One region of the Micromonospora sp. B9E7 genome, then DNA from elsewhere that is predicted to be linked to it. Evidence: riboswitches for the same ligand, from Rfam matches in the RefSeq annotation. Region 1 holds a riboswitch; the other holds the start of a gene.

Region 1 (4,054 bases):
ATGGTCGGTTCAGCTCCGTCCGAGCCCGCGCCGCCGAACCGGTCGGCCCGCAACGGCGCGAGCAGCGGGTCGGAAGCGCCGCCGAGCACCAGGTCCGCGATCAGGTCGGCGGTGATCGGAGCGAGCACGATGCCGTGCCGGTGGTGCCCGGTGGCGGCCAGGACGTTCGGTCGGCCGGGCAGCGGCCCGAGGATCGGCGCGTTGTCCGGTGTGCCCGGACGCAGCCCGGCGACCGCCTCGACCAGGTCGTACTCGGCCAGCTCGGGCAGCAGGTCGATTCCGGCGCGGAGCAGGCGCTGCACGGCACCGGCGGTGACCGTGGTGTCCGCTCGTTCCTCGACCGTCGCGCCGACCACGACCTCGCCGCCGGCACGGGGCACCAGGTAGACGGGTTCGCCGTCGGCGTACCCCCGGATCACGTGCCGGAAGCCCGGCGCGACGCCGTCGGGCGCGCGGAGCCGGAGGATCTGGCCCTTCACCGGCCGCACCGGCAGGCCGGTGAGTGCCGCAGCGCCACAGCCGGCGGCGACCACGGTGACCTCGGCATCCACATCGGACAGGTGCCGGACCGCTTGCGGCACGAACACCGCGCCGGCCCGTTGCGCGGCCACGCGCAGCGCCGGCACCAGCAGTCGGGGGTCGACCTGGTGGTCGGTGGGCGCGAGCGCGCCGCCGCGCACCCTCGGGGCGAGCGCCGGTTCGCGGTCGCGCAGCTCGCTGGGGCGCAACGGGGTCACGGGCAGACCCAACCCCTGTTGGTACGCCCAGAGCCGGCGCGCCTCGGCCAGGTCGTCGCCGGTCAGGCCGACCATCAGGGTGCCCTCGGTCCGGTAGCCGATCTCGACTCCGGTCACCTCGGTCAACTCGGTCGCGAACCCCGGCCAGCGGGCGGCGGACGCCAGCAGCAACTCGGTCAGTTGCCGCTCACCGAAGTACGCCTCGGCGACCGGGGAGAGCATGCCGGCGGCCACCGCGGAGGCCCCCGATCCGGGTGCCGGATCGTGCACCACCACCCGAAGCCCTCGGGCGGCGCAGCGCCAGGCGATGGACAGCCCGATCGGCCCTGCCCCCACCACCACCACATCCGCAAGGAAGGGCCCCCTGTTAACGGCTTTTGTAGAGGAAGGGCCTCCTGCTAACACGTCAGTGCCCGGAGCAGCTCGGCCGCCGCCCGCGCCGGATCGGCGGCGGCGGAGAGGGCACCGACGACCGCCACCCCGTACGCCCCGGCGGCCCGCAGCGCCGGCACCCGCGCGGCGGTCACTCCGCCGATCGCGATGACCGGCACGTCGACGGCGTCGACGACGGCGCGTACCCCGGCCGGCCCGATGGGGTCGGGTAGACCGGACTTGGTGCTGGTGGTGTGGCACGGCCCGACACCCAGGTAGCTGGCTCCGGCCGCGACCGCCGAGGTCGCCGTCTCCGGCGCGCGGGCGGTGGCTCCCAGCACTCCGGCGGGGCCGAGCACCCGGCGGGCGGCGGCGACCGGCAGGTCGTCGGCACCGACGTGCCCGCCGGCGGCACCGACCGCCAGCGCCACGTGCAGCCGGTCGTTGACCAGGCAGGTGGCCTCGTACGACGCGCAGAGCGCCAGCACCCGTCGGGCCAGGTCGTACGCCTCGCGGTCGGTGGCGGAATCCTCGACGCGGACCTGCACCACCAGGTCGGCGCGGGCCGCCGTGAGGGCAGCCCGGACCACGGTGAGCGGGTCGCGCCCGGGTCGGGTGTCGGTGATCAGATGCAGTCGCCCCATGGACGGCACGGCAACGCTCCTCCCTGCGCCGGCATTACCCGGATCAGGTTCGACGGTCGGGGGCTGTCAGCCCCCCTCTCAGCCCGGTACACCGGGCTCCCGTGGGTTACTTGCGTGTCACCGTACGACAGATCCGCCGGTCTGCCAAGGCGGGGTCGGCGGCGTCCGTGCGGGCCGGATGAGCAAGATCGATGGGGCGCTTCATACGGTCCTGTTCGGAATGTCGCCCGCCGTTGCAGAACCGTTACCCGCCGGCATCTTGCCCGACATCGAACCAGCCGAATTAATTTGTTCAGCGATTCGACAAAATGTTGGCGGGGACACCCTGGCACGGTGTCACCACCGGCTCCATCAGGGAGGGTCTTCGGCGAGCCGGCTCCCGCGATCTCTGTCACTACGACACAGGAGGCGGCGTGTCCCGTTCTCGTCGTGCCCGCGTACCCATCACCGCAACCCTGATCTCCCTGGCCATGGCCTCGACCACCCTGTTCGGCACCCCCGCACAGGCGGCCGCCCAGGTCCCCCCACGTGAGGCGCCGGCCGGCGCCCCGGTCAGCCAGGTGGTGCCGAAGGCACCAAAGGCAGCGGCCGATCCCTTCTCCGTCCTGATCTTCTCGAAGACCGCCGGCTTCCGGCACGACTCCATCCCCACCGGCATCGCCGCCATCCAGCAGCTCGGTGCCGCCAACGGATTCACCGCTGACAACTCCGAGGACGGCGCCGCATTCAACGACGCCAACCTGGCGAAGTACAAGGCGGTGATCTGGCTCTCCACCACCGGTGACGTGCTCAACGCCGAGCAGCAGGCGGCGTTCGAGCGCTACGTGAAGGCCGGCGGCGGCTACGTCGGCATCCACGCCGCGTCGGACACCGAGTACGACTGGCCCTGGTACGGCGACCTGGTCGGCGCGTACTTCGCCAACCACCCGCAGAACCAGCAGGCCACCGTGAAGGTGGAGGACCACGCGCACCCGTCCACCGCCGAGTTGCCGGACCGCTGGTCCCGGTTCGACGAGTGGTACAACTACCAGACCAACCCGCGGCCGGACGTGCACGTGCTGGCCAGCCTGGACGAGAAGAGCTACACCGCGGGCGCCGGCGCGATGGGCGCCGACCACCCGATCGCCTGGTGTCAGGACTACGACGGTGGTCGGTCCTGGTACACCGGTGGCGGCCACACCCGGGAGTCGTACGCCGAGCCCGGCTTCCTCTCCCACCTGCTCGGCGGCATCCGCACCGCGGCAGGTGTCCAGGACGCCGACTGCGGCGCCTCGAAGACCTCGAACTTCGAGAAGGTGGCGCTGGACAGCAACACCAGCAACCCGATGGAGTTGGACATCGCCCCCGACGGGCGGGTCTTCTACATCGAGCGTGACGGTCGCGTGCAGATCATCAAGCCGGACACCGGCAACACCGTCACCGCCGTCGACCTGGACGTCTTCACCGGCAACGAGGACGGCCTCATCGGCATCCGGCTCGACCCGGACTTCGCCACCAACAACTGGGTGTACCTCTACTACGCCCCGAACGACGGGGTCACCCGCAACCTGCTGTCCCGGTTCACGGTGACCGGCGACACCATCAACCCGGCCAGTGAGAAGCAGGTGCTGCGGGTCGACACCCAGCGCAACACCTGCTGCCACGCTGGCGGCAGCATGACGTTCGACAGCGAGGGCAACCTCTACCTGGCCACCGGCGACAACACCAACCCGTTCGAGTCGAACTCGTACTCGCCGATCGACGAGCGGGCGGGCCGCCAGGACTACGACGCGCAGCGCACCTCGGCCAACACGAACGACCTGCGTGGCAAGGTGATCCGGATCCACCCGGAGGACGACGGGACGTACACCGTTCCGGCCGGCAACCTCTTCGCGCCGGGCACCGAGAAGACCCGTCCCGAGATCTACGCGATGGGCTTCCGCAACCCGTTCCGGATCGGCACCGACCCGAAGACCAACACGCTGTACGTCGCGGACTACGGGCCGGACGCCAACTCCGACAACCCGAACCGCGGCCCTCGGGGCCTGGTCGAGTGGAACGTCGTGACCCCCGGCAACTACGGCTGGCCGTACTGCACCGGGACGAACGAGGCCTACAACGACTACACGTTCCCGTCTGGCCCGAGCGGCGCGAAGTTCGACTGCGCGGCGCCGGTGAACAACTCGCCCAACAACACCGGCCTGACCGACCTCCCGCCGGTCGTGCCGGCGACCGTCGACTACGGGTACGCCGGTGACGCGCGTTACCCGGAGATCGGCGGCGGTGGCGCCCCGATGGGTGGCCCGGTCTACCGCTACGACG
Region 2 (4,054 bases), on a different contig from region 1:
CGGGTTCCAGGACGACCACCCGGTCGACCAGCGGCAGCGCCTCGGTGACCCGGTGCTCGACCAGGATCAGCGTGGTGTCGGCGTCCAGCGCGCGGGTCACCGCCTGCCGGATCAGCTCGGCCCCGGCCGGGTCGAGATTGGCGGTCGGCTCGTCGAGCAGCAGCAGGCCGGGGCGCAGGGCGAGCGCGCCGGCCAGGGCGAGGCGTTGCTGCTCGCCGCCGGAGAGCGCGGCTGTGTTGCGGTCCCGGGGGTACGGGAAGCCGACCCGGCGCAGCGCCTCGTCCACCCGGGGCCAGATCTCGTCGGCCGGCACTCCCCGGTTCTCCAGCCCGAACGCGACGTCGTCGCCGCAGCGCGCCATCACGAGCTGGGTCTCCGGGTCCTGGAAGACGATGCCGACCCGTTCCCGTCCCTTGCGGGGGTCGAGCCCGTCGATCTCGACGGTGCCCTCCTGCTCGCCGGAGTCTTCGGGCAGCAGCCCGGCCAGGGCGCTGAGCAGGGTGCTCTTGCCGGCCCCGGAGGGCCCAAGAAGCAAAACCCGCTCCCCAGCCTCGACCCGCAGGTCAACCCCGCGCAGAGCCCAGGCCCGCCGCCCAGCGTGCCGCCACCCGAACCCGCGCAGCAGAACCCCGCCCACCAAACCCACCTCCTCCCAGGCCCCGGCTCCACCCTGCACGGTCGATCATGAGGTTGACGGTGGTTATGAAGATCCATCCACCCGTCAACCTCATGATCAACGCGAGTTGGTGGGGGTCAGATCAGGGCGCGGTCCCGGCCTACCGGGAAGCGGTCCAGGACACCGGTGTTGGCCAGGGCCTTGGTCAGCAGCCAGCCACCGGCACCGGCGATCACGGTGGCGCTGACGATGGTGATCAGCGCGTACGGGATGCGGTAGTCGGTCAGCTCGTAGTCGACGTTCCAGATGAAGAAGTCGAACAGCGCGGCGCTGAGACCGGTCAGCGCGCCGGCCACCACCGCGGTCGGCAGCCGGAACGACCGGTACCGGAAGGCGGCGAAGGCCAGTTCGGCACCGATGCCCTGCACGATGCCCTGCGGGATCACCGTGCCGGCCCACTGGCTGCCCAGCAGCGCGGAGAGGACCGCGGCGACCGTCTCGCAGTAGAGCGCGGCACCGGGCTTACGGATGACCAGACCGCCGATCACGGCCGGCATCAGCCAGACGCCGTAGAGCAGCGCCTGCGCCGGCGGGAAGAAGGCGAACGCGCCCTCGGTGGCGCTCCAGAGCAGGCCCCATGCCCAGAAGATGACGCCGAAGGCGACCGCGATCACCGAGGCGACCACGATGTCGATCGTGCGCCAACGGTGTGTGTCGGTGGTGGATTTCATGTGTGGCTCCCAGTTCAGTAAATCGAACCAGGAGAAGACGCACGCCGCGTCCGGTGGCACCGGACTGCGGCGCGGCTGGAGGTCGACCGAACTCCCTGCGCTGGCATTACCCAGATCAGGTTCGAGGGTCTGCGGGCGTGCCCGCACTCTCAGCGCTGTGCGCTCCCCTGTCGGATGTGAAGTTGTCTCGCTGACGCTAACACCGACCTGGGTCGCCGGCCCAGCAGGGCACTCCTCTGACCTGCGGCGGGCGGCCGGCCCGTCGCCGGCTGAGTACGCTTCCGATCATGCGGGTCGACGCGCGAGGCTTCACGTTCGAGGTAACCACGGGTGGTCCGCCGGACGGCGTACCCGTTCTGCTGCTACACGGATTTCCGCAGCACAGCGGTGAGTGGGACGACGTCGTGCCGGCGCTGCACGCGGCCGGGTTGCGCACGTACGCGCTGGACCAGCGGGGTTACTCACCGGGCGCGCGGCCCGCGGCGGTGGCCGACTACCGGATTCCCGAGCTGGTCGCCGATGTGGTGGCGGTGCTCGACGCGCTCGGTCTGGACGCCGTCCACCTGGTCGGTCACGACTGGGGCGCGGTCGTGGCCTGGGCGGTCGCCGCCCGGCACGCCGAGCGGGTCCGCACACTGACGGCGGTGTCCGTCCCACATCCGGCGGCCATGGCGCACGCCCTGACCAACGACAGTCAGCAGAAGGCCCGGTCGTCGTACATCGCGTTGTTCCGTAAGCCGGACAAGGCGGAGAAGGTGCTGCTGGCCTGGCACGCCACCGCGCTGCGCAAGCTGCTCGGCGGGGTCGGCGACAGGACCCGGGTGGACCGCTACGCCGACCCGATGCGCGAGCCGGGGGCGCTCACCGCAGCGCTGAACTGGTACCGGGCGATGTCCCGCGCTGACCTGGCCGCCGTCGGCCCGGTGGCGGTGCCCACCACGTACGTGTGGAGCGACCGGGACGTCGCCATCGGCCGGACCGCCGCCGAGGCGTGCGCGGCGAACGTCACCGGGGACTTCCGCTTCGTGCAGTTGGCCGGTGTCAGTCACTGGATCCCGGACGCGGCGCCAGGTCCGCTCGCCGAGGCGATCCTGGCCCGAGCCGGCGGAACGGCCTGAGTGGCGGTGGACGGCAGCGGACCGGGCAGCCGGCGCCCGATCGCCGCGCCCGGGTCGGCCGCCGAAGAGGTGCCGGCCGGGCGCACCCTGGTCGACATGCTCGGCGGGGCGCGCGGTTGACTGGTTGGCCCGCAACCGGACGACGGAGGACGCATGACGGTGAGTGCCGAGGACTACCTGACCGTGGTGACCGAGACGATCGGCCGGGTGGCCGCCAGTCAGCGGGAGGCGGTGGGCCGGGCCGCAGACCTGATCGCCGAGGCCGTACGCGCCGACGGTGTGGTGCACGCGTTCGGCACGGGGCACTCGGAGGCCCTGGCCATGGAGATCGCGGGTCGGGCGGGTGGTCTGGTGCCGACCAACCGGATCGCGCTGCGCGACCTGGTGCTGCTCGGCGGCGAACCAGCCGATCGGCTCGGTCCGATGCTGGAACGGGACCCGGGTGTGGCGCACCGCCTCTACGAGTTGGCCCCGGTGCGGCCCACCGACGTCTTCGTGCTCGCCTCGAACTCCGGGGTCAACGGCGCGATGGTGGAGTTCGCCACCCTGGTCAAGGAACGCGGCCACGGACTGGTGGCGATCACCTCGGCGCAGCACTCCGGTCGGATGAGCTCCCGCCACCCGTCCGGGCGCAAGCTGGGTGACCTCGCCGACGTGGTGCTCGACAACGGCGCGCCGTACGGTGACGCGACGCTGCCCCTGCCCGGTGGCGGCGCGGTCGGCGCGGTCTCCTCGATCACCGCGGCGCTGCTGGCCCAGCAGATCACCGTGGAGGTGGTGGCGCGGTTGCTGGCGGCAGGGGAGCGACCGCCGGTCTACCTGTCGGCGAACATCCCGGACGGCGACGCGCACAACACGGAGTTGGAGGCCCGGTACGCGGGCCGGATCCGACGCGGGTCCTGAGGCCGCCACCGGTACCTCGGTCGCCCGGCACCGGCACGGCGGGCGGCCGACTTGCGTCCCCGACGTGAACGGCAGATGTCGTGAACCTGTTTCGCGCTCGGCCGGGTGGGGCATTGGCGTTGCTGCCGGCGGCCGGGACCGCCGGCAGTAGCGTCTGACCGGAGGTAGCGCGTGTCCAAGGAGACCGAGAAGCAGCGTTGGCAGCGCAACTTCGCCGACCTGCTCCAGGAGTTGCGGGTCGCCCAGACCGGCGTGCAGATCCTCTTCGCCTTCCTGCTCACCCTGCCGTTCAGTAACGGCTTCACCCGGACCAGCGAGTTCCAGCGAGACGTCTACATCGTCGCGCTGCTCGCGGCGGCCGCCGCCACCGCACTGATCATCTCGCCGGTGGCGTTCCACCGGGCGCTGTTCCGGCAGGGACGCAAGCCGGAGCTGGTGCGGTTCGCGCACCGGATGGCCACCGGTGGCCTCGCCTTCATGCTGATAGCCATGGTCAGCGCGGTGCTGCTGATCACCGACTTCGTGCTGGACCGGCCGATCGCCTTCGCGCTCAGTGCCCTGGCCGGAATCTGGTTCCTCGTGTTCTGGGTGATCCTGCCGTTCGTCCGGCGCAACTGGGGTGAGGACGACGTCGACGACGAGGACGACGACCCGGACAGTCTCGGCGCCGGCTGATCGCGAGGATC

Evidence for each region. A riboswitch is a leader RNA that binds a small molecule or an ion and turns the genes downstream of it on or off. The one in region 1 is predicted to bind thiamine pyrophosphate.
Region 2: linked by a shared signal. The riboswitch ahead of ABGB10_RS04780 (ECF transporter S component) and the one ahead of thiE (thiamine phosphate synthase) in region 1 are both predicted to bind thiamine pyrophosphate.

What each region holds. Positions count from the first base shown of each region.
Region 1 is NZ_JBDPLX010000007.1:347,074-351,127, reverse strand. It holds gene thiO (glycine oxidase ThiO) at 1-1,142, opposite strand, end outside; gene thiE (thiamine phosphate synthase) at 1,136-1,762, opposite strand; TPP riboswitch at 1,757-1,866, opposite strand; gene ABGB10_RS15035 (ThuA domain-containing protein) at 2,167-4,054, shown strand, end outside.
Region 2 is NZ_JBDPLX010000002.1:450,821-454,874, reverse strand. It holds gene ABGB10_RS04785 (ABC transporter ATP-binding protein) at 1-637, opposite strand, end outside; gene ABGB10_RS04780 (ECF transporter S component) at 754-1,347, opposite strand; TPP riboswitch at 1,422-1,526, opposite strand; gene ABGB10_RS04775 (alpha/beta fold hydrolase) at 1,635-2,465, shown strand; gene ABGB10_RS04770 (SIS domain-containing protein) at 2,619-3,368, shown strand; gene ABGB10_RS04765 (DUF6328 family protein) at 3,540-4,043, shown strand.